3 regions of the Mesorhizobium montanum genome follow, and region 2 is predicted to be linked to each of the others. Evidence: riboswitches for the same ligand, from Rfam matches in the RefSeq annotation. Region 2 holds a riboswitch; each other region holds the start of a gene.
What was found. A riboswitch is a leader RNA that binds a small molecule or an ion and turns the genes downstream of it on or off. The one in region 2 is predicted to bind cobalamin.

Region 1 (9,457 bases), on a different contig from region 2:
GCGGCGGCGCGTGTGCGGCGCGCAAGGCATCAGCGCAGCGATTTCGCCGCCGATGCCCTTGGCCTTCAGCGCCTGCACGACCTTCTCGCGCTTCCATTGCTGGTAGGCTTCGGCCTCGTAATGCTGGAGCGCGCAGCCACCGCATTCGGTGAAATGGCGGCAGGCCGGTTCGATCCTGAGCGACGAGGCTTCCAGCACCGACATCAGCGTGGCGCGGTCCTTCTGGCGCGCGGCGGTGATCGTCTCGCCCGGCAGCGTGAACGGGATGAAGACGTCCCCGCCCTCGGCATTGGCGATGCCATCGCCCTGCGAACCCAACCTGGCGATCGTGAAGCGTGTGCTCATCGCGACACTGCGTCCTTTATGGCTGCGAGCAGGAACTCGCGGTTGCCGTCGCCGCCTTCGATCGGCGACGGGTGAAGCCCGAGCACCCGCCAGCCGGGAATGCCCGCGAGCCAATCGCGCAAGTTGCCGGCAATGCGCTCGGCATCGCCTGGATCCTTGAGCAGGCCGCCCTTGCCAATGGCCTCGCGGCCGGCCTCGAATTGCGGCTTGACCAGAAGAATTGCCCTGGCGCCCTCGTCCGCCAAGTCCAGCGCCGGCGGCAGCGCCAGCTTCAGTGAGATGAAACTGACGTCGCATACCAGGAAGCCGGGAACGCGGCCGCCGAGATCGGCTGCCGTCAAATCGCGGGCGTTCAGCCCTTCAATCGCCGTCACGCGCGGGGCGCCGGCAATGTCTGGGTGCATCTGACCATGGCCGACATCGATCGCCGTGACATGTGCCGCGCCTCGCTCCAGCAGCACCTGGGTGAAGCCGCCGGTTGAGGCGCCGATGTCGAGCCCTTCGCTTCCGGAAGGGTCCAGGCCGAAACGGTCGAGGCCGGCGATCAGCTTCAATGCCGCGCGCGACACATAGGACCGTGCCGGGTCGTCGATTGCGACCAGACATCCCGACGCGACGGGCTGGCCAGGCTTGCGGGCAACGATGCCGTCGACAGTTACCGTGCCGCGCTCGATCGCATCGCGGGCGCGCGAGCGGCTGGCAAACAGACCGCGCCCGACGAGCAATTCGTCGAGCCGCTGGCGCTGGCTGGCTGGCAAAGCGGAATTCATCGGCCTTCATTGGCGAAAGCCGGGCGCGAACGCAATGGGTTGAATACAGGGCAACAGGCTGCAGAATGCCGACAGGAACAGGCCATTCATCAGTAAGTGGAGGTGGCAATGCTGAAGGGTACCTGTCATTGCGGCGCGGCCCACTGGACGCTGGAAGGCGACCCCGGTGGGATCACCGCCTGCAATTGCACGCTTTGCCGCCGCTACGGCACGCTCTGGGCCTATGACTATGTCGACGAGCGCATTCGCGTCGCCGGACCGCTGAAGTCCTACACGCGCGCCGAGGTGGCCGAACCCTCGCTGGAGATCCTGTTCTGTCCGACCTGCGCCTGCGTGGTCGCCTGGCGCGGCCTGCGTTCCGGCAAGAGCGGCCGCACGCGCATCGCGGTCAATGTCCGGCTGGCGCCGCCGGAGGACGTCGCCGACCTGCCGATCGACCACTTCGACGGCCTCGATACCTATGACGACCTGCCGCGCGACGGCCGTTGCGTGCGCGATATGTGGTTTTAAAAAACGGTCCGCGAAACCTGGCGCTCGACGGCCGGCATCAGGCCGTCGTTGCTGGAAGCTTCCTTGCGCGGCGCCTCGACCGGCGCCGGCGCGGCGGGCGCTGCTTCCGGCAGCACGACGAATTGAGGAACCTGCTTGTACGAGAAGGCGCCGCGGATGTTGCCCATCTTGCCGGCGACGATATCCAGCACCGCCTTTTCAAGGTTGCGGTCGTAGCGCGTCTCGGCTGTCGCCGGCGCCGCCATCGCTGCCAAAAGGGCCATGCCGCACAGAAGCGTCTTCATTTTTGCTATCTCCCTGCCTGGCTCGAAGTTTTAGCAGGGCGCCGTTGAAAATCGGCCAAGAGACAGGGTAAGCGAACCGCCAAACGGAAGCGTTAACAAATGGTTGCCATAAAAAGCCGGCAAACCAATTTAAAAAGCCGAGACTTTGATTCAGGCGCGCTGCGCCTGCACGCCGCGGCCGAGCGCGGCGAAGACCGTACGCACGATACCGGCCGAATCCAGGCCGGCGTCGGCATACATTTTTTCGGGCTTGGAGTGGTCGCTGAACACGTCCGGCAGCACCAGCGGGCGCGCCTTGAGGCCGCTTTCCAAGAGGCCTTCATGGGCAAGGAAATGCAGGACCTGGCTGGCGAAGCCGCCGATGGCGCCCTCCTCCACGGTCACCAGCACTTCATGCGAACGGGCGAGGCGCCGGATGAGATCTTCGTCCAGCGGCTTGGCGAAGCGGGCGTCGGCTACGGTGATGGACAGGCCCGCCGCGCCGAGTTCCTCGGCGGCCAAAAGGCAATCCTGCAGCCGTGTGCCGAAGGAAAGCAGCGCGACCTTTGTACCTTCCTTCACGATGCGGCCCTTGCCGATTTCGAGCACCGAGCCACGCTCCGGCATGTCGACGCCGACGCCGTTGCCGCGCGGATAGCGGAAGGCGATCGGCCCGTCATCATAGGACGCCGCAGTGCGCACCATGTGGCGAAGCTCCGCCTCATCGGCTGCGGCCATGACGACGAAGCCCGGCAGCGTGGCCAGGAAGGTCGTGTCGAAAGCGCCGCAATGGGTGGCGCCGTCGGCGCCGACGAAGCCGGCGCGGTCGATCGGGAAGCGCACCGGCAGTTTCTGGATCGCGACGTCATGCACGACCTGGTCGTAGGCGCGCTGCAGGAAGGTGGAATAGATGGCGGCGAAGGGTTTGTAGCCTTCGGTGGCGAGGCCGGCGGCAAAAGTCACCGCATGCTGCTCGGCAATGCCGACATCGAAGGTGCGGGATGGAAACACCTCGCCGAAGAGGTCGAGGCCGGTGCCGCCCGGCATAGCGGCGGTGATGGCGACGATGCGATCGTCTTCGCGCGCTTCCTGGATCAGGCTTTCGGCGAAGACCTTGGTGTAGGCGGGCGCATTGGCCGGCGCCTTGGCCTGCGCGCCGGTGATGACATCGAATTTGTTGACGCCGTGATATTTGTCGGCCGCAGCTTCCGCCGGCGCATAGCCCTTGCCCTTCTGGGTCACGACATGGATCAGCACCGGGCCGTCGCCATGGTCGCGGACATTCCTCAGCACCGGGATGAGATGCTCGAGATTGTGCCCGTCGATGGGGCCGATATGATAGAAGCCGAGCTCCTCGAACAAGGTGCCGCCGGTGACATAGCCGCGCGCATGCTCGACCGCGCGGGTGATGGCACGGTCGGCGCGCTTGCCGAGATAGGATGTCAGCTTCTTGCCGAAATCGCGCAGGCCCAGATAGGCCTTGCCGGAGGCGAGCCTGGCCAGATAGGCGCTCATGGCGCCGGTCGGCGGCGCGATCGACATGTCGTTGTCGTTGAGGATGACGATCAGCCGGGCATCGAGCGCGCCGGCATTGTTCAGCGCCTCGAAAGCCATGCCGGCCGACATCGAGCCATCTCCGATGACGGCAATGACATTGTTGTGGGCGCCCGAAAGCTCGCGGGCCATCGCCATGCCGAGGCCCGCCGAAATCGATGTCGAGGAGTGCGCCGCGCCGAACGGATCGTATTCGCTCTCGGCCCTCCGGGTGAAGCCGGACAAGCCGCCTTCCTGGCGCAGGGTGCGGATACGGTCGCGGCGACCGGTCAGGATCTTGTGCGGATAAGCCTGGTGGCCGACGTCCCAGATCAGCCGGTCTGCCGGCGTGTTGAAGACATAATGCAGGGCAACCGTCAACTCGACCACGCCGAGGCCGGCGCCGAGATGGCCGCCGGTCTGCGATACGGCGTCGATGAGCTCGGCGCGGAGTTCCGCGGCAAGCTGAGGCAGCGCGACGTCATCAAGCGTCCGCAGGTCCGCTGGAATGCGGACCTTGTCGAGCAGCGGCGTGTCTGGCTTCACTCGGGGCGCGTCCTGCCTCAATTGATCGAACTCGGCGCTACCAGCAAATTGCGCCGTAATCATGCGCGGGCATAGGCCGCCGGCGGGCGAATGTAAATGCGCGTCAGTGACACGCAGCCGTGCCGCCCTAGCCTTCCGGCAACGGAATGAACTCTTCCTCATCACCAGGAACGATATCGAAGCGGCCTGTCTTCCATTCCTGCTTGGCCTGTTCGATCCGCTCTTTCGAGGACGAGACGAAATTCCACCAGATATAGCGCTTGGAGCCCAGCGAAGCGCCACCGAACAGCATGAAATGCGCGCCGCGCTCGGAGGAAACGATGATTTCCTCGCCCGGCTTGAACACCAGAAGCCGCTCGGCCGGAAACATATCGCCGGCGATCGAGACTTCGCCTTCCAGCGTGTAGACGGCGCGCTCCTCGGCATCGCCCGGAATTTTCACGCTGGCGCCCGCCGCCAGTCTGAGATCGGCATAAAGCGTGTCCGAAGCGGTCGCGACGGGCGAGCGCAGCCCCGAGAACTCGCCGATGACGATGCGGCCGCTCACGCCCTCGGCATCGATCTCGGGCAGGCGCGTCACCGCAGTGTTCGCGAACACCGGGGCAATTTCCTCCTTGCCGTCCGGCAGCGCCAGCCAGGTCTGCAGGCCGGAAACCGACATCGGTGCGCCGCGCAGTTCCTGCGGCGTGCGCTCGGAATGAACGATGCCACGCCCGGCGGTCATCAAATTCACGTCGCCCGGCGCGATCACCATTTCGGTGCCGAGCGAGTCGCGATGCCTGATCTTGCCATCGAAAAGGTAGGTGACGGTGGACAGCCCGATATGCGGATGCGGGCGCACGTCGAGCGCATGGCCGGCGCGCAGAATGGCTGGGCCCATGCGGTCGAAGAAGATGAACGGCCCGACCAGCCGTCGCTTGGCCGTCGGCAGGGCGCGCCGAACCTCGAAGCCGCCAATATCCTTCGCGTTCGGAACGACCATCAGCTCGATCTGATCGCAGGCAAAGGCATCGCCGGGTTCAGGATCGTTTCCCGGAAAGAAGCTCATGACGGTTCCTCAGGCGAAACGGAGCGCCGACCTGGCCTTCGCCTTGGCAGCTTCTTCCTCGCGATTGCGCGGCTCCTGCGCGGTCTCGAGCGAATCGATGAGCTCGCGCGCGATAGCTGCGATCGCCTCGACCGCGTGGTGGAAGGCATGCTCGTTGCGCTTGGAAGGCTTGGTCGAGCCGCTCAGCTTGCGCACGAATTGAAGCGCGGCATCATGCACTTCATCATTGGTCGCCGGCGGCTCGAAATTGGCCAGAGTCTTGATGTTGCGGCACATGGCTTGAACTCCTTTGTCTGCCCCCTACCCGCTTCACTCACTCGGCGTCGAGCGGCTCGGTTCCCGCTGGCTTGCCGTCGCGCGACAGCCTGATCTTCTCGACCTTGTCCTCGGCCGCTTTCAGCAGCCGGTCGCAATGGGCCTTCAGTGCCTCGCCACGCTCGTAGATCCTGATCGACTGGTCGAGCGGGACATCGCCGCGCTCCAGATCATCGACGATCTTCTCCAGCGCATCGAGCGCCTGTTCGAAGCTCATCGCCTTGACGTCCTCATTGCCTTCCACTGCCATACCCTATCCCTTCATCAGCCGCCCGACATGGGCGGCGACTGAAAATGCCAGTCCCTGCAGATCGTAGCCGCCTTCCAGCAGGCTGACGAGCCTGTTGCCGCTGTGGCGGCCGGCGCGTTCCATCAACTGGCCGGTCGCCCAGTCGAAATCATCCTCGGTCAGGTTGATCTCGGCGAGCGGGTCGCGGTGGTGCGCGTCGAATCCGGCGGAAATAATGATCAGGTCCGGCGCGAACGCGTCGATCGAGGGCAGCACGCGTGACAGGAACGCGTCGCGGAACAAATCGGTGCCGGTCTGCGGCGCAAGCGGTGCATTGACTATATTGCCGGCGCCGGTTTCGGTCTTCGCGCCAGTGCCCGGATAAAGCGGCATCTGATGCGTCGAGCAATAGAGCACCGACGGGTCGTCCCAGAAAATGTCCTGCGTGCCGTTGCCGTGATGGACGTCCCAGTCGACGATGGCGACGCGCTCGGCCTGATGCTTCTTTTGCGCGTAGCGGGCGGCGATCGCCGCCGTGTTGAACAAGCAGAAACCCATAGCCGTGGTCTTTTCGGCATGGTGGCCGGGCGGGCGGGCGGCGACGAAGACGTTGGCGGCACGGCCTTCGAAGACATCGTCGACGGCAGCGTTGGCGCCGCCGATCGCCGTCACCACGGCCTGCCAACTCTTCGGGCTGGCGCTGGTGTCGGCATCGATCGAGACGATGCCGCTCTGAGGGATCGCCGCGCGGACACGCTCGACGAAGTCCTCGGGGTGAGCGTAAAGGATAGTGGCCTCGTCGCCTTCGGGCGCCTTGACACGTTCGAGCGTCGAAAAAGCCTCGTCGTCCAGCACGCGCTCGATGGCGCGCAGACGGTCGGGCCGCTCGGGGTGGCCGGGCGGCGTGATGTGTTCGAGAAAGATCGGGTGCGTGTAGAGACGGGTGGCCATGGCGCCTAATCTAGGCACCCGCGGCGTGGATGACCATGTTTGAGAAGCCGAATGGCTGGGGAAAATTGCGCCAAGCCATGTCGCTCGCGCCATTGGCGCGGCCCAAGCTTCGCGGTAAGGTCGGGTCGCTGCCTGGTGCCCGCGCCGCGGGAGAATCGGGAACACGGTTGAACTCCGTGGCGTGCCCAACGCTGTGAGGGGGACCGCGCCGGCAAAAGCCACTGTCGATGACGGGAAGGCGCCGGAGCGGGATGATCCCGAGCCAGAAGACCGGCCTGGCAGACATGGTTACCCGCTTGGTCAGGCGGGCGACTGCTTGTCGCAAGGGGAAAAGCGATGACGGCAGCAGCGATCGCCGCGAGCGGCGATGACTTTGACCAATTGGCGCGGGACGCGGTCTACCGGGCGATGTTCACCAGGCGTGACGTGCGCAGCCACTTCACGGCCGACGATCTGGACGATGCCGTGCTGGCGCGGCTGCTCACCGCGGCGCATCACGCGCCATCGGTCGGCTTTATGCAGCCGTGGAACTTCATCGTCATCCGCGATGCGGCAAGGCGGCGGCAGGTGCGCGATCTGTTCCTCGCCGCGCGCGAGCAGGAACTGCCCGCAATCGAGGCGGAACGGCAGGCGCTCTACCGTAAGCTGAAGCTCGAAGGCATCTGCGAAAGCGCGCTCAATCTTTGCATCACCTGCGACCGGCAGCGTTCGAAAGACTCGCCGCTCGGGCGCTTGCACAATCCGGAAATGGACCTCTACAGCACCGTCTGCGCGGTACAGAATTTCTGGCTGGCGGCGCGCGCCGAAGGGGTCGGGGTCGGCTGGGTTAGCATCATCGAGACGGAGGCGCTGAAGCAGCTTCTCTCGATCCCGGAGCACGTCACGCCGATCGCCTATCTGTGCGTCGGCCGCGTCTCGGCATTCGCGCCGAGGCCGGATCTCGAAGCGCATGGCTGGGGCAAGCGCCTGCCATTGCCCGAACTGGTGATGAGCGAGACTTTCCGCGGCGCCGGCGAGGCACCGCTCAAATCGGCGATCGCAAGGCTTGGCGGCGCGCAGAAGCCGTGATCAGTCGGTCTTCGTGCGCAGGGGCCGCCGATCAAGCGGCCCGGGGCGTATCCCAGCGCGAGCCGCCGCCGAAGGAGCCTAGCGCCTTGTCGCGCAGTTCCCTGAACTTGGACGAGGCCTCGGCCAGCCGGTGGTCCCATTCGGGGTTGGGCACCTGGCCCTCGATCGCATCGAAATAGACCTGCATCAGCGAGGCGATCGCAAAAGGCTCGATGAAGGCGGCTTTGAAGGCCCAGGCAAAGACGATGGCCAGCACGAAGGCCCAGCCGGCAAGCTGACCCGGCATGACCCACAGGATGGCGGCCGCCGGAGCCAGCATCAAAAGGAAGATGACGAAGGACACGCCCCACATGATCACCGCCAGCCAGACGGCGTTCTTGACCATGTGCTTGCCGTTCTGCGCGTAGAGCACGACGCCTTGCCGGGCGGTTTCGAAAGGCGAGTTCGAATTGATGCGGATGTTGTAGCCGAGGATGATCTCATCGACATAGGTCAGCGACAGGCGGATCACCGTGTTGATGAAGCTGACCAGCCCGCTCAGGCCCGGAATGGGCAGGAAGGCGGCGATGCCGCCGATCAGGCCGGTGATGGCGCGTATGGCGCCCTTGACCAGCTGGTCGACGACGAAAAGGATATTGGCCTCGGCGAAACGCTGGGTGACCACTTCCTTCGCATAGGCGATCTGGCCCTGGCCGTCGGGGACGTCGTGGCCGTCGATCAGATGCACCATGACGGCGATATGGCCGGCCTTCAGTACGTAGAGGATGTATTCGCGGATCCAGTAGACGGCGATCGAGACGACTCCGAAGCCGACCACGCCGCCCCAGAGCGCAAAGGACACCGGGCCGTCGGGGTCGGTCGAGATGTGACCGGCGCCGTAGCCGACGCTGGCGCCCGTGCCGGTCGCCATGATGTAGGCGACCGTGATGCCGAAATAGACGATCATGCGAAAGACGATGAACGGCCAGGTGCGCATCATGATGGACACCGACCTGGCGATGCTGAAGTCCCACATGGCCCGACTCTCCCGCCCCTCGCGCATGACCCCGAAAATCGAAATCGATTTTCGGAAAAGATCATGCGCTGAATCAAAGTTTTACAGCGTCCTTTGCGCGTTCAAAGAACGCGCGGCGCCGTAAGAGAATGGCGCAGGAGGATGCGCTTGCCCCGGCTATTGTCAATCGCGGCAGGGTTGCGCCGGTCTGAAACCGGTGCACAACCTAGTACCTGTGCACAGGGGATTTGACGGTTTCGATGGGTTGTAGCCTGGGCAGGCTGTCGGGGTCGAGGAGCAGTTCAATGCTGCGCGCGACGCCGGGCTGCCTGCGGATCCATCCAGCGCGCTCGAGGGTGATCACCATCTGATGGACGGAAGGCGCGGTGACGGCGAAGAAGCGCTGCATATCGCGTTCGGCCGGCGAGCGAGCGTTGATCAGGCCGTAGGTCCAGATGAAGGCGAGATACTGGCCCTGCTTTTCGGTGAAGCGGGGTCGATCTGGCGGCTTTGCGTCAAGTAATTGATTCATTTTCCGATTCTTCCGGAACCTCCGCACCGAAGGAGGCCATCCGGATGAATGTACGCTACCGCGTCGATCTCGACCAACCCGAACGCGACGAACTCATGAGCATGCTGCGAAGCGGCAAGCATCCGGCGCGCAGGCTCAAGCGTGCCCAGATCCTGCTGGCCGCCGAGACAGGCCTGAGCGACGAGGCGATTGCCGCGACGGTGGTGGTCGGCGGCTCCACGGTCTACCGCACCAAACGCCGCTTCGTGGAGATGGGCCTGGAAGCGGCGCTCAGCGAGGAGCCGCGCCCGGGGGCGGAGCGCAAGCTGAGCGGCAAGGAGGAGGCCTTGCTGGTGGCCACCGCCTGCTCCAGC
Region 2 (9,457 bases):
AAGTCATTTGAGTACAAATAATCCGACTTAGTCGTGTCGTTACGGTGTCGATTCCGACATTGGGTCGTTTGCGTCCGTGAAATGGTTCACCGACAACGGCATTTTTCTGCTGCCGGCTGCGGGCAGGCGGAGATCGTCGCGCGGAACCGCGACGGTTCCGGCGGGTTAGAGTCCTAGAGCAATTCCAGGAAAAGTGTGTAACGGTTTTCCGTCCGGAATTGCGTAAAAACAAAGAGATAGAGCGGTTCTGCGTTTCCGTGAAACGCTCTAGTTCGCAAGGAGATCGCCATGATCCGCAAACTGAAATCCGGCGAATACCGGCTCTATTCGCGCAAAATCGATCCCAGGACCGGCAAGCGCCGCAATCTCGGCACCTTCAAGTCACGCGAAGCGGCTGAGAAACACGAACGCGAAGTGCAGTATTTCAAGCGCCACTAAAGCAATCCACCGTTTCACGGCGGGAGAATCGCGCCTCAGCCGCCAGTTTCACCCATGCGGTTTCGCCGGGGTGCGCGGGCGAGGGTGGCCGGGCACGTTCGACCCGATATGGTCGAGGTCGCACCGTCTCACCACCATCTCGACCGACTCGGTGTCGACGGTCACGCGCCCCAGCACCTGCACCGTCGTGCGTCCGAGATCCTCGTCGACATGGACGACGTCGCCCTCAAGTCTGAGTTTGTCGCCTGCCTGGGCATTCGGCTCGACCATCGAATAGCTATGGCCGTCGCCGTCGAGCTTCAGCGTCACGCGGCCGTCGACGCGCTCGACCACCGTGGCGATCAGGGCCACCCTGTCGCCTACCTCCACTGCCGGCCGTTTCATTGCCGCCTCCTTTCTCCACTCCGTGGGCTTTCACCGCCGGAGCCGGCTAACGACAGGGTGAGTGCCGGCAGCCGCTGAAATAAACGGGAAAACAGGCGTTTGGTTGCCGCCGGGCTGCCTGTCGCCGCGGCGAGGCCGGTCACATCTGGCCGATCACATGAAGCCGGGATTTCGCGGCAGATACTGTTTCCAGTCGCCATAACCGGGCGATGCCATCAACAACATCGGGAAGGCGATGCGCATGCCTCGATCGACCGCAAGGCTGAGCGCGCTGTCGCATGTGCCCGGCAGGAAGGCCGATACCTTTTCGGCCGAACGATCCGCCGCCAGCCTCAACGCAGTTGCAAAGGCATCGCGAAGAATGTCGGGCCGCATCACCGCCAGAGGGCCGATATGCCCGCTGGCACTGATGTAGCTGTAGCCGACGGGATCGTTGCCGGCGCAGAGCAAAACCCCGGTCGTCGCCGGATCGGTGCGCAGGTAGCGGCGATGCTTTTCTCGCGAAACGCCCGGCGCGCGGGTATCGATCTCGACAAGTTTTTCCATCGTCGCGGCGCTGCCGCCTATTTCGACGGCGCGCAACGGCGATTCCGGCAATGCCTGCGTCACCCGTTCGCGCGCAGCACTGAGAACGTAGATCGGCATTTTGGGATACAGGCCATGCCGCATATAAAGTCCCTGCTAGATACGAGCTGAAGAAGCAGCTCACCAAATATCTGTGAGGCGTTGATGTGGAAAAAAGTTCTGGACTGGTTCGGCTTCGGTTCGCACGGACATGACCATGGCCGGCATGGCCACGATCATCATGGGCCGCATGGCCATACGCATGGCGTGATCGACGCGACCATCGCCACCACCGATCGCGGCATATGGGCGATCAAGTGGTCGTTCGCAATCCTGGCGATCACCGCCGCCTTGCAAATCGCTGTCGTCGTGGTCTCGGGCAGCGTGGCGCTGCTTGCCGACTCCATCCACAACATCGCCGACGCGACCACTGCCATACCGCTCTGGATCGCTTTCGTGCTGGCGCGACGCAAGCCAACCCGCACTTTCACCTACGGCCTCGGCCGGGTCGAAGACCTTGCCGGCATAGTCATCGTGCTCATCATCCTGGCGAGCGCGGTCGTTGCCGGATATGAAGCGGTCAACCGCCTGTTGAACCCGCAACCGGTCCAGTTCCTGGGCTGGCTCGCCGCGGCCGGCATCATCGGCTTCCTCGGCAACGAGGCGGTAGCCGTGTTCCGCATCCGCGTCGGCCGCCGGATCAACAGCGCGGCCTTGATCGCCGATGGCTATCATGCCCGCACCGACGGGCTCACCAGCCTCGCCGTCGTTGCCGGCGCGATCGGCGTCCGGCTCGGCTATCCGCTGGCGGACCCGATCATCGGCCTGCTCATCACCGTCGCCATCTTCGGCATCGTCTGGCAGTCGGCGCGCTCCGTGCTGACACGCATGCTGGATGGCGTCGAGCCCGGCCTCATCGATGAGATTCATCATGCCGCCGAACATGTGGTCGGGATCGAGAAAGTGGTCGACGCGAAGGCCCGATGGCTCGGCCACAAGCTGCATGTCGATGTCACGGTCGCGGTCAATGATGGGCTCCTGCTTGCCGCCGCGAACAACATAGCCGCATCGCTGAAGACAGAGCTCTTCGCCCACATTCCCGCGCTCGACGTCGCCACGGTGCGCTTTGCCGAGCCGCAAGCCGAGGGCGGTCACCATCACGCGCCCGATCCGTTCCTGGTGTCGGGCAAGCTCGCCAGCGGGCTGCTCGAAATCGTCGATACGCCACAGGGCGAGCGCATGCGGCTGCGCCTTTCGCGTCACGCCGAGGGCCTGCGGGCGAATGTCGCCATCGAAAGGGCGGACGGCGCGGTCGAGCGCCTGCCGCTGTCTCCGGTCGGCGGCGATCACCACTATCTGCAAAGCCTGATCGCGCCGGCCGAACCGCACGAATTCAGCGCCAGCTTGCAACTTGCGGCCGGCGCCGACCGCGAGGATTTGCCCTTCGCCATGGCCGAGCCGGAAGACCATCACCACGAGCATGCGCATGAATGATACAGGCACTCTTTGAGTATCTGCGTGAAATCTGCCATCCTTCCCGCAAGCGGGTCGGTCTCATCGCTCCTCAGGCGGCTTGATGTGGCGGAAAGCCCAGAGCAAGGCTAAGTCATAGAGGATCTTGAGGGCACCACAGATCACCAGCGGCCAGGCTTCGAACCCCGCAGCAAATAGCGCCCCGGCGATGGCCGGGCTCGCCGCTGCTGCGAGACTGCGTGGAACCGACGTGACGCTCGCCGCCGCAGACCGCTCCGGTGGCGTCACGACTGCCATTACGTATGAGGAGCGGGTAGGCACGTCCATCTGAGACAGCGCTGCGCGTGCGAGAAGAAATGCCAGGGAGACGTCGAGATTCGGCACCAAAGCGGCCAGGATCAAGCAAATGCTCGAGGGGATATGAGTGAACACCATCGTATTCACAAGCCCGATGCGGTTCGACAGCCATGCGGCGGCCGGAAATGAAGCCGCCGATAAAACACCCGACCAGAAAAAGAACAACCCGGCGGCCGACAGCGAAAGCCCGAACTTGCTGAACAGCCACAAAGCGATGAGCGACTGCACGGCAAAGCCGCCGGCGAAAGCGTCGATGCTGAACAGGGCCGCCAGCTTGTAGACGATGACACGCGACGGCCCAAGCGCCGCGGCGGGCCTCTCCTGAGGAGAGGTTTCCGGACCAACCGGAATGCGCGCGTACACCAGCCCGCCCGCCACACCAAGGACCGCGTAAAGAACGAACATTGCCTTGAGCGCCGTGAGCCGCGAAATCCCGGCCGTTACCAGGAAGTCGGGGCTGGTTGCGGCAAGGGCGCCGAACGCTGCCGCCAGCGCACCCAACAGGCTGTAGCGCGCGAATGCCTTCGTGCGGTCCGCATCCGCGACGAGCCGCGACAAGACGGCGTGCTCCAGCGGAACAAAGATGCTGACGCTTCCCGATGAAGGATTGATCGTGCCCATGAATGCCACGAGCAGAACAAGTGCATAGGTGCGTGGCTGCGTATAGGCCAGCCCGGTTGCGATCATCAGGCCGGATGCAGCCAAAAGCAGGGTGCGCCGGTCTGCGCGCACCGCCAGGAACCCGATGCCGAGCGTCAATAGCGCCGAACCCAGGAGGGCAACGGTCGCGACGACACCGATCTCGAGCGGCCCGAGTCCGATCGCCGCCAGATATACGGGCAGGAGCACGGCGGCAAAGCCGTCGCCAAAATCCCTGAGGGCCCGCGCCGCGTATATGTCCGCAGCGCGGCCGCCGTTCCTTTCGTGGCTTGGCTGCTCGGCACCGCCCGGGCCAATATAGCTCCCTTCGGAGTTTTGAAGGGATTGTGTCAAAGGTCAGCTGCCCGTCCTTAGGTGCACTTGATCGAGCGCGAGTTTCAGCCCCTTGGCCAACTTGCCAACGTCGTCATTTGCCCAGAAATGCATGAAGAACAGCCGGGGTTGGTCGTCGAGCATGTGGTTGTGCACGGCAGTCACCTCTATCCCGCTTTCGCGTAAGGCTCGTAACACCGGATTCACTTCAGAGGCGATCAGAACGAAGTCGCCGGTGATCGCGGCCTTGCCACTGCCGGTGGGCTGGAAGTTGATGGCAATCGCAGAGCCCATTGCGTCCGGCACCTCCATTCCATCGTCCTTGACGGTCTCCGCGCGCGGGATGCTGACCTGATAGACCCCGCCATTGACCTTGCCCTTGCGGCCAAGCGCCTGGTCGATGATCGACGTATCGAGATCAATCGCCTTCGAAGCAGCGGTGGCGCTCGCCGGCGCCTCGGAAAGCGGCGTCGCACTCTCCTGCAAGGCCGAATGCAGCGCAGCGGCCAACTTTTCCGGATCGCCATGCCCCAGGACGTGCATGTACATCGTCTCCGGCTGGGCCCTCCGCAGGTGGTTGTGGAGCGCCGTGATCTCGATGCCGCTTTCAATCAGTTTCATCATCACGGGGCTGATCTCTGGTTCGGTCAACACGAGATCGCCCATCACCATGACGTCGTGATCGCCCATGGCTTTGAATGCGAGCCACGAGCCGAGCGCCAAGGCCGGTTTGAGTTCCACGCCGTCGACAGTGACTTTCAGGTTGGAACGAGGCAGCCCGACCCGGTAGACGCCCCCTGATACCTCTGTGCCGGATTTCCCGAGTGCCTGCGCGACCGCCTTCCAGTCAGGCGCAGCCAGGGAAGGCTGGGCAAGTCCGAGGGAAGCCGCAAACGCGAGACCAGCTACGATTTTCGCATGCATGATTTGCTCCTGTGCTCAGCCCCAGGTGCCCAATTGGAAAACGTCTGCCGTTCCGAAATGCCATTGCGCTCGCGGAATTGTGATAGGCACTCCGCCCGCTTTGTCGCCGATGGCGAAGCTTTCGGAGACGAACATGATTGGCGATTGTGGGTCCGTACGTCGGATGGAGGGCGACCCTTACGCCGGCCGGTTGCTGCCTGTCAGGCGACGCGTTTGCGCGGTGCGCCGGAGATCGACCTGCCGGCGGCGATCATGGCGGCAACTGTCGCAACGAGCACCGCCAGGCTCGGCATGTGGAAGAAGATGTCCCGCCAGCGCGGCTCGATGACCGCGCCGGTGCTGAAACTCTCGCCGCTGAACTGGCACAGGATCCAGGACGCGCCGCTGCGCACCATGTCGGCGTCGATGTCTGAGATCAGCGCCTTCGCCTCGCGCGCGGCTGACGGCATCGTCGCCATATAGGTGAGCAGCGCCTTGGCGGTGGCGAGATAGGCGTGGCTGCATTCGTTGAAAGGGCTCTCTTCGTCGCCGAGGCTTCCCGGCATCAGGCCCCACAGGCAGTAGGTGTATTGCAGGTTGCCGTGATTGTAGAGCCGCCGGAAGGTCGGATCGGTCACGGTCTGGCGCTGGGCGAGGTCGAGGATGTCGCCGCGATAGCGCGCGATCACCGCCATCTGGCCGTGGGTCAGGCTGGGGATCTGGATGCCGGGGGGAGGCGGGACCGACGACCAGCTATGCGTTTCGGCTGGTGCCGCCGCAATTATGATCACCAGGGCGGTCGCCAAAAAGAAATTGGCCGCCAGGGTGTAGAACCGTGGCCGCCAACGCATCGTATGTCAGGCGTAACGGCGTGCCGGGCCGCGCTGGTCGCGCACCGCGACCACGCGCTCGGCTACCGCGCCGAAGCCGAGTCCGACGACGGTCCACAGCACCAGCTGGATGCCGAGCGACGCGACGCGGAATTGCCACAGCACGGTCGCCGAGAAGTTTTCCGGCACCTCGTTGATGTCGGGAAGTGCTGCCTTCACCAGCGCGAAGACGACGAGGAAGGCGAGTGCCCCGACGATTGAGGCGTTCCAGGCGCCAAGCCGGTTCCACAGCCGCTGCGCCAGGCCCACCGCCGCCACCATCGCCGCGATCGAGATGACGATCATGATGAAGAACAGCTCGGTGCGGTAGCCGATGGTCTCGGCATTGCCGACCGCGGGCGGGTTCGCCGGGTATTTGAGGCCGGGCACCACGATCACGGCAAGGAAGCCAAGCAGCGCCAGCAGCGCCGAAGTGCCGCGCGGGCCGAGCGAGCCCAGCCGGCCATAGGCATAAGCAAAGACCAGCGAGAACAGCCCGCCGAGGGCGGCGCCATAGACCAGCACGCCGGTCGCCAGGCCAATGCCCGCCTGCGTGGCGCGGCTGACCATCTCAGGCTCCGGCGCCTCGCCGGCGGCCTGGGCCTGCTGTTCCTCGAAGGCGATCGCCCTGTCGACCTGCGGCTCGCCATAGATGCGGGCAAAGGCGAATGCCAGAATCCCCGCGACCAGCCCGACAAGCATGCCGCGCAGCAAAAGTTTTCCGACCATGTTCAAAACCCCTTTGGAGCAATTCCGGGAAACTGCGTAGCGGTTTTTCCGTCCGGAACTGCGCAAGACCAAAACTTAGGGCGGCTCAGCGTTCGCTGAACCGTACTAGTGGCAGGGGAAGCCGAGCAGGTGGCGGCCGTCATGCACGAACTCGTGCACATAGCTGCCGCGGATCAGCGACGTGGCGCCTTCTTCCGCGCCGACGAAATAGATCGCCAGCATCAGCAGCAGCCCGCCGAGGATGGCCCAGGGCAGAAGCTCGCGGACCGGAATTGCAACCGGACCGTAGCTGGGGGCGAAAGTGGTGTCGGACATATTGACCTCCCGTGGGATACTGCGTCCCGTTGATCGAACAATGCTGCGGAATAAGGCCTGACTTTCGGCTGGTGCCGATCACAGTGGCGCGACCGTGCCGGACTCGCACCGGCTTCCAATCCCGTATAGCGCTAAAACACTTGTCAGCACTTCGTTCGCCTGTCAACGACATGTAATGGCGGCACGGCTTCGTGAGGCCTATTTTTCGCTGGGCCACGGAGTTTTTCATGCTTGCCCGCCTGACGATGATCGCAAGCGGTGCGACGCCCGGCATGCGCAAGGGCCGCTTTCCGAAGGACGAGGCGCCGGAGCCGCGGGTTCTTGAGCGTGCGGGCGCGCTGGCCGCTTCGCTGCGCCGCGCCGATCGCGTCTGGACAAGTCCGGCGCTTGCCGCGCGGCGGACGGCCGAGGCGCTTGGCCTTGACGCCACGGTCGAGCCGCTGCTTGCCGAGCAGGATTTCGCGCGTTGGGCCGGCAAAAGCTTCGAGGAGGTGCAGGCCGGGGATCCGGAAGGCATGGCGGCCTGGTTTTCCGATCCGGACGCAGCACCCCATGGCGGCGAATCGCTTGCCGCCGTCGCCCGGCGCGGCGCCGCGCTCATGGAGCGCCTGGCCGGCGAGAGCGGCCACACCGTCGCGCTCACCCATGCCGTGCCGATCCGCGCCGCCATGCTGCATCTGCTGGGCGCGCCGCTCTCCTCGGTCTGGAAGATCGACGTCGAGCCGCTGTCGCTCACCGAGTTTCGCAGCGACGGCCGCCGCTGGGTGCTGCATGCGAGCGGGATCACGGCCAGCTGATCCCAAGTCGAGCCTGGGCTTGGCCGAGCAGTTTGCGGCGAAGTGTGAAATGCTTCTCAGTTCGCAATACGGCCCTGCTGTAATCTCGCGCCTGAGGGAGCGCGCGCAAGACGCCGTACGTTCAAGGCGGGAATATTCGCCGGCGCCACGCGGCCGGGCGGCTTCGCAATCCGGCGGCCTGCTGTCGCGTTAGTTGCGGCATTCCGATCGAACGGGCAGAAACAGCTGACGGAATTACAGTCGACGAAGGCGACCGGGATTAGCCTATAGTTTTTCCTGAAGCCCTAGGTTATGCTTATTGAGGAGGACAATAATATAATAGTTTGCCGGGGGGCCGATCTGTGAAGCGTTTCCTTTGGATTCATTCGCTTTTTATTGTTTTTCTAGCTGTGCTGCAGGGTTGCATGGCGGATCCGACAAAACATTATGTCGGTATTCCGCCGGTCATCGACGCGGCAAGCGTCGAGCAATCCAGCGGCCGCATCAACCGCATCATGAACGCCTTGGCGCGCGATACCGGCGGCGGCACCTATTACGACTTGACCGAGGCCGGGTTCAACTATGTCGACGATCGCTGCATGGAGTATTTCAGCGAGCTTTTCTATCTGAACAGACGCCGTGAAGCGACCAAGGCCGGCCTCAACGCCTTCAGCCAGACCACCAACGCCATTCTGGCCGCTTCGGGCGCCTCGTCGCTATCGATGGCCGCCGTCACGCAAGCCTTCGGACTGGCCTCCAACCTGACCGACATCGCCGCGGGCACCTATCTCTACCAGCTGCCGCCAGCCACGACGCTGACCTTCGTGCGCAAATTGCAGGGCGCCTATCGCGACGCGGTTGCCGCCAAGGCCAGCCAGATCAACACGTCGACCGCCTCCTATCATCTGATCCAGGATTATCTGTCTTTGTGTCTGCCGCCGGTGATCGAGGCGAAGCTCGTCGAGCATGTCGCGGACGCGGCGGCGACCCCGGTCAAGGGCGGCTCGATCTCGAACATCGAGATCGACGTCAGGACCAATTCGCCGCTACCGCGCAAGCCGGAAATCATCCAGGAGGTGAGGGCACCCGCCAAGCCCCCAGTCAAGCCTGTGGTGGAGCAGACCAATACGATCGGGTCCTTTGAGCGGACGCTCACCCATGTTCGTGTAGCAAGCATCCAGCGCGCCCTCTGCGTCTCGCCGGCCGATGGTGTCCTCAACGACGCCACGCGAACGGCGGTCGACGAATTCTTCCGCGGCGTGCAGCAAGGCGCCAGTGGCGTCACCTATCCCAGCGCAAGTCAGAATGGCATCCGCAGCGTGCACGACGCGATGCTGCTGAAAGCGGAAAAGAGAATCGGAACCTGCATCCCGTCTCGCGACACCAGCGCCTTTGAAATCGGCAGAAAGTTTATGTGACCGGCTTCGCGCCGATCGCCTGAAATCCAAGACACGACACGCATTCCACGGGGGAACACGCATGGCTGTCATGATCGACTCGCGCACGCTGGCCGGCAAGCCGGTGGGTAATTTGGCAGGCCCGTCACTGGGCATATTCGTGAAAACGGGTGCCAAGGTGGAGGTCCTGAGCGAGCTGCCGCCGGACTTCATCGAAATCAAGGTGCTGGATATGGCTGGACAGCCAACCGGCTGGGTCACCGACGACGCTGTCGACAAG
Region 3 (9,457 bases), on a different contig from region 2:
CGGAAGGGGAAGCGGTGGTCGGGGCTTGTCCTCGAAGGTAGGCGTTCCGTCGCGCCCCCCTCTGTCCTGCCGGACATCTCCCCCTCCAGGGGGGAGATTACGTTCCCGCCATCGGTTTCGCCAATGGCCAACGTCGCGCTAAGCAATAAGGCTGCAGAAGGAGCGCCATCGGCTGAACTGCCAATCTCCCCCCTAGAGGGGGAGATGTCCGGCAGGACAGAGGGGGGCGCCTCGCGCGAACCTATCCCTTCTGCCTTGCCCCACGCCATCTCAACAGAAGCTCGCGCTACCTCCGGCAGTTCGGCTGAGGAGGCCACGTAATCCGTCAAGGCAAGGCCATGCCTAGCCACTTCCAGCGCATCCAGCATCGCGCGTGCCGATTGCGGAATCCCCTCAATGGCATAGCCCTGTTCCTTGAGGTCGTGCAGCATGGCAAGCACACTCGACGGCACATCAAGCCCAACGGCGTAGCCAGTCCGCCCCGGTGCGCTTGGATAGTCCGGGATCAGAATCGCCAGCCTGCGCTCGGCTCGCTCCGTCCGCTGCAGTCGAATAAACGCCGCGATGCGCTTGGCAACTTGCGCAACCCGGTCGGCCTCGGGCCGGTTGGCAAAGGCGCGGAAAGCCAGCGCCGGGTCGGTTTCGACCTCGCCCTTGAACGAGATTGCGCCAGCAAGGATACGGCCGTCGAGCTCGGGCAGCACGACATGCATGGCGAGATCGGCCGGGGCCAGCCCGCGCTGGTTCTTTTCCCAGACCTCGCGCCTCGTCGTGGCGACGATAACCTGGAAAACCGGCACGCCGGCGCGGTCGAACAGGGTTTCGGCGCCGGGCTCGGCACCGGAGGCAAAGGCGGTCGCGGTGACGATGGCTGAAGGGTTCAGTGAGGCGAGGGCGGCTTCGACGAAGGCCAGCGACGCCGGATCTTTCAGGCTGGACACGAAGATCGGCACGGGCGCCAAACCCTGTAGCCGCAAGGCTTCGACCAGTGCGTCGATAGGGGCTACGTCGGCGGCGAGCAGCATCGAGCGGTAGAAGAGGATGGGGATGACGTCGAACTTGTTGGCGTCGAGTTCCGTCGCCCCCCTCTCTGTCTTGCCGGGCAGAGAGGGGGGCGAAGGATCGCCAGCCTTGGATAGTGCCGGTTTTGCGACAACTCTAACTCCCGGCTGATAGTACCCCGCCTTCGGCACGCTGACCGGGTCGGTTACGCCCGCCTCAGCCCCCGCAAGCACCGCCAGTCTTTGCACCAGCGCGCTCATGTTTGCCGGGCCGCCTTCGCGGAAATAGCCGAGCAAGGCGTTGAGTTCGCCGCGTGGCAGGGTCGAGCCTTCGATCAGGCGCTGATCCTCGTCATGGCTTTCGCCGGGCAGCAGCGCCAGTTTTATGCCGCGCTTGCGCGCCACCGCCGCGAGCTGGTCGCAGCCGTAGCGCCACCAGTCATAGCCGCCCAGGATGCGGACGAGGACGACCCTGGCGTGGCGGGCGACGCTGTCGATCCACAGGTCCACCGACATCGGGTGGCGAAGGTCGCGCAAGGCGGCCAGCCGCATCGACGGCAGCCGCTCCGCGTCCGCCTTCCAGGCCGCGGCAAGGCCGGCCAGATCGCTGTCGGTGAAGGACAGGGCCACGACATCCGCAGGCGTCTGCCTGAGGTCGATCGGCTCGGCGAGATCGTCGAGCGAGGCGGATGTGGTGGTGAGGATATGCATCGCGTTTCGTGTTGGCCTCAGCCGGCAAGGATACGCTCGACCGCCGGGCGGTTCAGCCCCTTGAGACCGATGACGACGAGCCGCGAGCGGCGGTCGTCCTCCGCCGTCCAGGCGCGGTCATAGTAGTGGTTGACGCGGGGGCCGACGGCTTGCAGCAGAAGCCGCATCGGCTTGCCGCCGACCTCGACGAAACCTTTGACGCGCAGCACGTTTTCCTGCTCGGCGGCGAGGGCGACGCGCTTTGCCAGGTCGTCCGGATTGGCGACCGACGGGATGTCGATGACGAAGGAGTCGAAATCGTCATGCTCATGGTCGAGCTCGTCGTCGTGGTGGGTCTTGCGGTTCTCGATGTCGTCCTCGACGGCAAGGCCGAGGCCGAGCAGCACCGAGGGGTCGACCTTGCCATGGGTGGTCGGCACGACCTTGACGGCACGCGCGACATGCTCGCCGATGACGGCATTGGCGCGGGCCGAGCCGGCCGCATCCATCAGGTCGCTCTTCGACAGGATGATCAGGTCGGCGCAGGCGATCTGGTCCTCGAACACCTCTTCGACCGGATCGTCATGGTCGAGCGAGCCGTCCGCCGCGCGCTGCGCCTGCAGGGCATCCATGTCGGAGGCGACGCGACCGTCGGCCAGCGCCGGCCCGTCGACCACTGCGATCACGCCGTCGACGGTGACGCGGCTCTTCACCGTCGGCCACTGGAAGGCCTGGACGAGCGGCTTCGGCAGAGCGAGGCCGGACGTCTCGATCAGGATGTGGTCGACCTTCGGCGTGCGCGACAGAATCTGGTCGAGCGCAGGCACGAAGTCGTCGGCGACGGTGCAGCAGATGCAGCCATTGGCAAGCTCGACGATGTTTTCTTCCGGGCAAGAATCGACGCCGCAGCCCTTGAGGATATCGCCGTCGATGCCGACATCGCCGAACTCGTTGACGATGATCGCCAGCCGCTTGCCCTTGGCGTTTTCGATGAGGTTGCGGATCAGCGTCGTCTTGCCGGCGCCGAGGAAGCCGGTGACGACGGTGCAGGGAACACGGGAAACGGAAGCGCTCATGGTCAGTCCTTCAGCATGTCGAGGGGAGGGATGCGGGCAACAAGGCCGCGCTTGAGGGAATCGGGCCGGCCGCGCCATGGGATCAGGCCGTCGGCCGAGGTGGCGAAGAGTTTCGCGCCGGCGACGAGATCGGCGCCGCTGGCGGTATTCAGGTCACCGAAAACGTAGCTCCAGCAACCATCGCGCAGAAGTGCCGCGCTCAGGCGGCGCTTGCAATTGCCGAGGCATTCGACCGTCCGGACCCGGAGACCTTCGCCGGAAGCAGCCTGGCGCGTGTCCTCGGCAAGCAATGCACCGGCGCGCGGATGCGCGTCTGAACCGATTTCGTTACGGCAGGACGAGCAAACGATGATCGTGACGTCCGCCAGCGCGTCATCGCGCTCGGACGAAATGTCCGCGATATTAGTCGGGAAACTGCCGTTGCGATCCAAAAACCAGGCTCCTTGCCCGGAAAACCCGCCGGGCGAACGGATACTTAAAGTCTCAGACGGCAGGTCTCCTGGCTCGCGGGTCGTCGCCTTGAATGCCGCCTTCCCGGGGAATATCCCAGTGGTTTTCGGCCAAGGCTCGTCGCTTACAGTTGCGGGGACAGCCGCGGATTTGGGTTTTGGCCCGCACCGCATTCCCTCTTGGCTCCTCCCTTTGCCGGGAGAAGACCGTCTGGGTCAGGATTTAGGCTTACGGCTATGCGCCTGTCAACGCGCGGCTACGACACCTTGATGTCGGCCAGCGCCGGCCCGAGGTCGCCGGCCGGCGTCACGTCGATCGCCTCCAGGCCGAGCCAACCTTGCATCTGCTTCAGCTCGTCGAAGAGCTGGGCGGTCGTTTCCGGCGGAGCGCCGGTCTCGGCATAGGCTGCGTGGACGCGCAGCACGCTGGCCGGGCGGTCGGCTCTCAGATCGACGCGGGCGACGATCCGGTCGCCGAGCAGGAATGGCAGCACGTAGTAGCCGTATTGGCGTTTTTCGGCTGGCGTGTAGATCTCGATACGATAGCGGAAATCGAAGAGCTTTTCTGTCCGAGTGCGCTCGAAGACGACCGGATCGAAGGGCGCAAGCAGGGCGCGGGCCTCTATCCGGCGCGGAAAACGGGCGTCTTTGTGCAGATAGGCGGTCTTGTCCCAGCCTTCGACCCGCACCGGCAGCAATTCGCCCGCTTCGACCAGTTCCTCGATGCGGTCCTTTGTGTCGCCCGGCGCCAGGCGGAAATAGTCGCGCAGGTCGCCATAGGTGGCGATGCCATGGGCGCGAGCCGAGGTGCGCAGCAGTTCGCGATGCGCGTCCTCTACCGAGGGTACAGGCAGATCGAGCACTGCCTGCGGCAAAACGCGCCCGGGCAGGTCGTAATAGCGCTCGAAGCCGCGCCGATAGGCGGTGGTGATGCGTCCGGCCCAGAACAGCCATTCGAAAGCGTGCTTGGCCTCGCTCCAGCCCCACCAGCCGCCATTGCCCTTATGGCCCTCGATGTCGGAGGCGGCGATCGGTCCGCGCTCGGCGACTTGCCCGTAAATCTCGTCGATCATCGCTTTGCGTTCACGGCCCCATTTCGCCAGGCCGAGATACATCTCGCCGCCTTGCTCGGCGCGCTGCATGCGCCAGCGCATCAGGGGATAGGTCTCGACGGGCAGGAAGGACGCCTCATGCGCCCAGTATTCGAAAACTGCCCGCTTGCGGGTGACCGCGGCGTTGTCGAGCAGCGCAAGCGGGTAGGGGCCAAGGCGCGAATAGAGCGGCATGTAATGGGCGCGCACCACGGCGCTGACGGAATCGATCTGCAGCAGGCCGGTTCGCGAAAGCACACGCGCGAGGTGCCGGCGATCCGGAACTCCTCCGGGCCGAGGGTCGTTAAAACCCTGGGCGCCCAGCGCAATGCGCCTGGCCATGGCAAGCGAGATTTTCTCCTTCATCAAGGTGCCCTTGCCCCGATCATTTGTCGGACTTTTAGCCTGTGATTCCGGCCATGCTAGCAGGCAAATGGCGGGAGACGTGTCAGGAGAGAAAAGTGGAGTTAAATGTGAAGGAAATCAAACAGGAGCGGATCGGACCAGTTTCTTCCGATATGGCGTCCAGGGCCGCGAATTGAACAAGGTTTGACTTGCGTCACCGAAACCGCTGCGCTAACCCTCGCCGCGTTGCAGCATGGGCTCCCTTAAAACGGTTCAGCGGTTAATCTGTCACGCTTCCGCATTAGAGTTCGTTGCTGTAATCAAAGTGAACTGCCCCGCCGAAGGAAAGTCGCCGCATGAGCGCACTCCTAAGTTCATATCTGCCCATCGTCCTGTTCATCGCCGTGGCGATGGTCGTTGGTTTGGCGCTCCTCGTCGCCCCCTTCCTGGTGGCCTATCGCAATCCCGATCCGGAAAAGCTTTCCGCCTATGAATGCGGGTTCAACTCGTTCGACGACGCCCGCATGAAATTCGACATCCGCTTCTATCTGGTGTCGATCCTGTTCATCATCTTCGATCTCGAGGTCGCCTTCCTGTTCCCGTGGGCGGTGTCCTTCTCGAAGCTCGGTATGCTCGGCTTCTGGTCGATGATGGTGTTTCTGGCGGTGCTGACCATCGGCTTTGCCTATGAATGGAAAAAAGGAGCGCTGGAATGGGATTGAACGACAGTTCAGGCACCCTCGTCGCGCCGAAACCCAAGGGCATCATCGACCCCAACACCGGCAGACCGGTGGGGGAGGACGATCCCTTCTTCCTCGAAATCAACAATGAGCTGGCCGACAAGGGCTTCCTTGTCACCTCGACCGAAGCGCTGATCACCTGGGCGCGCAGCGGCTCGCTGATGTTCATGACCTTCGGCCTCGCCTGCTGCGCGGTCGAGATGATCCACACCTCGATGCCGCGCTATGACTCGGAGCGTTTCGGTGTCGCGCCGCGCGCGTCCCCGCGCCAGTCCGACATCATGATCGTCGCCGGCACGCTGACCAACAAGATGGCGCCGGCGCTGCGCAAGGTCTACGACCAGATGCCGGAGCCGCGCTACGTCATCTCGATGGGCTCCTGCGCCAATGGCGGCGGCTACTATCACTATTCCTATTCGGTGGTGCGCGGCTGCGATCGCGTCGTGCCGGTCGACATCTATGTGCCCGGCTGCCCGCCGAGCGCGGAAGCGCTGCTCTACGGCATTCTCCTTCTGCAGAAGAAGATCCGCCGCACCGGCACGATCGAACGGTGAGCCGATGACCCAGCCGCTGAACGAACTCTCCACCTATCTCGGCGAGAAGCTCTCCGGCCGCATCGGCGAAGCGGTGCTTGCCTATGGCGAGCTGACCGTTCCCGTCGATCCCGGCAATCTGATCGAAGTGGCGACTTTCCTGCACGACGATCCACGCTGCCAGTTCATCTCGATCATTGACGTTTGTGGCGCCGATTATCCGTCGCGGGCCAGGCGCTTCGACGTCGTCTACCACCTTCTGTCGCCAAAGCAGAATGTCCGCATCCGCCTCAAGGTCCAGGCCGACGAGGAAACGCTGGTGCCGTCGCTGACCGGCGTCTATCCGGGCGCCGACTGGTTCGAGCGCGAAACCTACGACCTCTATGGTGTGCTGTTCACCGGTCACCCGGATCTGCGCCGCATCCTTACCGACTACGGTTTCGAGGGTCACCCGCTGCGCAAGGATTTCCCGCTGACCGGCTTTGTCGAGGTTCGTTACGACGACGAGGCCAAGCGGGTCATCTACGAGCCGGTCGAGCTCAAGCAGGAATTTAGAAACTTTGACTTTTTGAGCCCGTGGGAGGGAACGGATTACGTTCTTCCCGGGGACGAAAAAGCGAAGCAGTGAATGGAGGCTGGTGCGGCCCAATGACTATTCACCATTCACTATTCACCATTCACTTGGTGCACGAGCAACACGTTCATGGCTGAAACCTCCGTCCGTAATTTTAACATCAACTTTGGGCCTCAACACCCTGCAGCACACGGTGTTTTGCGCCTGGTTCTGGAGCTCGACGGCGAGGTGGTCGACCGCGTCGATCCGCATATTGGGCTCTTGCATCGCGGCACCGAAAAGCTGATCGAGCACAAGACCTATCTGCAGGCCGTGCCTTATCTCGACCGGCTCGACTATTGCGCGCCGATGAACCAGGAGCACGCCTTTGCTTTGGCGGCCGAGCGTCTGCTCGGCATCGAGGTGCCGAAGCGCGGCCAGCTGATCCGCGTGCTCTATGCCGAACTCGGCCGCATCATGTCGCATATCCTCAACGTGACGACGCAGGCGCTGGACATCGGCGCGCTGACGCCGCCCTTGTGGGGTTTTGTCGAACGCGAAAAGCTGATGGTGTTCTATGAGCGCGCCTCCGGCTCGCGCATGCATGCGGCCTATTTCCGGCCGGGCGGCGTGCACCAGGACCTGCCGCAGAAGCTGGTCGAGGACATCGGCAAATGGATCGATCCGTTCTTGAAGTCGATCGACGATCTCGACGCGTTGCTCACCGGCAACCGCATTTTCAAGCAGCGCAATGTCGATATCGGCATCGTGTCGCTGGCGGACGCCTGGGCCTGGGGGTTTTCGGGTGTGATGGTGCGCGGCTCGGGAGCTGCGTGGGACCTGCGCAAATCGCAGCCCTATGAATGCTATTCCGAGATGGATTTCGATATCCCGATCGGCAAGAACGGCGACTGCTACGACCGTTACCTTGTGCGCATGGAAGAGATGCGCCAGTCGGCCAAGATCATGCGCCAGTGCGTCGATCTGTTGCTCGGCAAGGAAAGCGCCGGCCCGGTGTCGAACCTCGACGGCAAGGTGGTGCCGCCGAATCGCCAGGCCATGAAACGCTCGATGGAAGCGCTGATCCACCACTTCAAGCTCTACACCGAGGGCTATCGCGTGCCAGCCGGCGAGGTCTATGCAGCCGTCGAGGCGCCCAAAGGCGAGTTCGGCGTCTATCTCGTCTCCGACGGCACCAACAAGCCCTATCGCTGCAAGCTGCGCGCGCCCGGTTTCGCGCATCTGCAGGCCATGGACTTCCTGTGCCGCGGCCACATGCTGGCCGACGTCACCGCCGTGCTTGGCTCCCTCGACATCGTGTTTGGTGAGGTCGATCGCTAAATGTCAGTCCGTCGTCTTGCAGAAGCCAGCGTCCAGCCAACCTCCTTCGCCTTCAACAAGGCGAACGAAGCGGCGGTCCAGCAATGGATCGCCAAATATCCGAAGGGGCGCGAGCAGTCGGCCATCATCCCGTTGCTGATGATCGCGCAGGAGCAGGAAGGCTGGGTCACCAAGGCGGCGATCGAGACGATCTCCGACATGCTGGGCATGCCGCGCATCCGCGGCCTCGAAGTCGCGACCTTCTACACGCAATACCAGCTCAATCCGGTCGGCACCCGCGCGCATATCCAGGTCTGCGGCACCACGCCTTGCATGCTGCGCGGCTCGGAAGCGCTGATGGATGTGTGCCGGTCAAAGATCCACCACGACCAGTTCCACACCAACGACAAGGGCACGCTGTCGTGGGAGGAGGTCGAATGCCTCGGCGCCTGCGTCAACGCGCCGATGGTCATGATCTTCAAGGACACGTTCGAGGACCTGACGCCTGAGCGGCTGGCCGAAATCATCGATCTCTATGAAGCCGGCAAGGGCGCCGAGATTCAGCCTGGTCCGCAGAACGGCCGCAGCGGCTCCGAGCCGGCCACGGGGCTGACGACGCTGAAGAGCGAGAAGGCGATCCTGAAGTCGACCCGCGACAAGGAAGCCAAGGCCGCTGCGAAAGCGGCCAAGGACGCGGCAGCTCCGGCCGCCGCCTCCGCCGCCGTCGTCTCGCAGGCGCCCAGTGCCACACCGGCGTCCGTTGCGCCGCCGGCATCGGGGCCGGTCGCGCCGTCCAAATCCAGCAAGCCGAAGACCGATGCGCCGGAAACCAGCCCGGCGTTGACGACGCCGTCGCCGGTCAAGGTCGCCCCGGCCACCGAGAAGGCGGCCAGCGTGAGAGCCCCGCGCCATTCGGCCGCCAACGCCAATCAGGCTTCTCCGGAAGTCGAGGCTGTTTCCAAGCCGCGTAGCGGGCCAATGACGAAAGCCGAACCTGCCACGGCCTTCAAGGCGCCGGAAACCAAGCAGCCCGTCGCCAAAACGGCGAAACCTTCGCTCTCGGACAAGAACCGACCCGCCGGCATCGAACTCCCGGCAACGGTCGACGACCTCAAGCTGATCTCCGGCGTCGGCCCGAAGATCGAAGGTACCCTGCATTCGCTGGGCATCTACACTTTCGCGCAGGTCGCTTCCTGGAAGAAGGCCGAGCGCGAATGGGTCGACGGCTATCTCAACTTCCGCGGCCGCATCGAGCGCGACGACTGGGTGAAGCAGGCCAAGGCGCTCGCTAAGGGCGGCGTCGCCGAATACATCCGCGTCTTCGGCAAGAACCCGGTCTGAGGGACGAGAAATGCTTCAGGACAAAGACCGCATCTTCACCAACATCTACGGCCTCTTCGACAAGTCTCTGGCCGGGGCGCAGTCGCGCGGCATCTGGGACGACACGCCGGGCCTGGTCGCCAAGGGGCGCGACTGGATCGTCAACGAGATGAAGGCGAGCGGCCTGCGCGGCCGTGGCGGCGCCGGTTTCCCGACCGGTTTGAAATGGTCGTTCATGCCCAAGCAGAGCGATGGCCGTCCGAGCTATCTGGTCATCAACGCCGACGAATCCGAGCCCGGCACCTGCAAGGACCGCGATATCCTTCGCAACGATCCGCA

Region 1: linked by a shared signal. The riboswitch ahead of bluB (5,6-dimethylbenzimidazole synthase) and the one ahead of RFM68_RS29160 (CbtB domain-containing protein) in region 2 are both predicted to bind cobalamin.
Region 3: linked by a shared signal. The riboswitch ahead of RFM68_RS05945 (DUF1636 family protein) and the one ahead of RFM68_RS29160 (CbtB domain-containing protein) in region 2 are both predicted to bind cobalamin.

What each region holds. Positions count from the first base shown of each region.
Region 1 is NZ_JAVIJF010000005.1:102-9,558, reverse strand. Features, by position in the region: gene RFM68_RS07960 (class I SAM-dependent RNA methyltransferase) at 1-345, opposite strand, end outside; gene RFM68_RS07955 (TlyA family RNA methyltransferase) at 342-1,115, opposite strand; gene RFM68_RS07950 (GFA family protein) at 1,224-1,625, shown strand; gene RFM68_RS07945 (hypothetical protein) at 1,622-1,909, opposite strand; gene dxs (1-deoxy-D-xylulose-5-phosphate synthase) at 2,060-4,030, opposite strand; gene RFM68_RS07935 (pirin family protein) at 4,095-5,015, opposite strand; gene RFM68_RS07930 (DUF2277 domain-containing protein) at 5,025-5,291, opposite strand; gene RFM68_RS07925 (exodeoxyribonuclease VII small subunit) at 5,329-5,580, opposite strand; gene RFM68_RS07920 (histone deacetylase family protein) at 5,584-6,510, opposite strand; cobalamin riboswitch at 6,627-6,803, shown strand; gene bluB (5,6-dimethylbenzimidazole synthase) at 6,847-7,578, shown strand; gene RFM68_RS07910 (hypothetical protein) at 7,610-8,593, opposite strand; gene RFM68_RS07905 (LexA family protein) at 8,799-9,104, opposite strand; partial or broken gene RFM68_RS07900 (helix-turn-helix domain-containing protein) at 9,149-9,457, shown strand, end outside.
Region 2 is NZ_JAVIJF010000027.1:74,086-83,542, forward strand. Features, by position in the region: gene RFM68_RS29120 (hypothetical protein) at 289-438, shown strand; gene RFM68_RS29125 (hypothetical protein) at 487-822, opposite strand; gene RFM68_RS29130 (hypothetical protein) at 976-1,467, opposite strand; gene RFM68_RS29135 (cation diffusion facilitator family transporter) at 1,552-2,880, shown strand; gene RFM68_RS29140 (MFS transporter) at 2,941-4,173, opposite strand; gene RFM68_RS29145 (DUF1259 domain-containing protein) at 4,213-5,112, opposite strand; gene RFM68_RS29150 (hypothetical protein) at 5,313-5,882, opposite strand; gene RFM68_RS29155 (CbtA family protein) at 5,949-6,689, opposite strand; gene RFM68_RS29160 (CbtB domain-containing protein) at 6,795-7,004, opposite strand; adenosylcobalamin (AdoCbl) riboswitch at 7,005-7,148, opposite strand; gene RFM68_RS29165 (histidine phosphatase family protein) at 7,232-7,801, shown strand; gene RFM68_RS29170 (hypothetical protein) at 8,206-9,198, shown strand; gene RFM68_RS29175 (DUF2272 domain-containing protein) at 9,260-9,457, shown strand, end outside.
Region 3 is NZ_JAVIJF010000003.1:317,956-327,412, reverse strand. Features, by position in the region: gene RFM68_RS05955 (cobaltochelatase subunit CobN) at 1-1,712, opposite strand, end outside; gene cobW (cobalamin biosynthesis protein CobW) at 1,730-2,767, opposite strand; gene RFM68_RS05945 (DUF1636 family protein) at 2,770-3,198, opposite strand; cobalamin riboswitch at 3,240-3,443, opposite strand; gene RFM68_RS05940 (winged helix-turn-helix domain-containing protein) at 3,474-4,673, opposite strand; gene RFM68_RS05935 (NADH-quinone oxidoreductase subunit A) at 5,009-5,374, shown strand; gene RFM68_RS05930 (NuoB/complex I 20 kDa subunit family protein) at 5,365-5,946, shown strand; gene RFM68_RS05925 (NADH-quinone oxidoreductase subunit C) at 5,951-6,553, shown strand; gene RFM68_RS05920 (NADH-quinone oxidoreductase subunit D) at 6,629-7,819, shown strand; gene RFM68_RS05915 (NADH-quinone oxidoreductase subunit E) at 7,820-9,139, shown strand; gene nuoF (NADH-quinone oxidoreductase subunit NuoF) at 9,150-9,457, shown strand, end outside.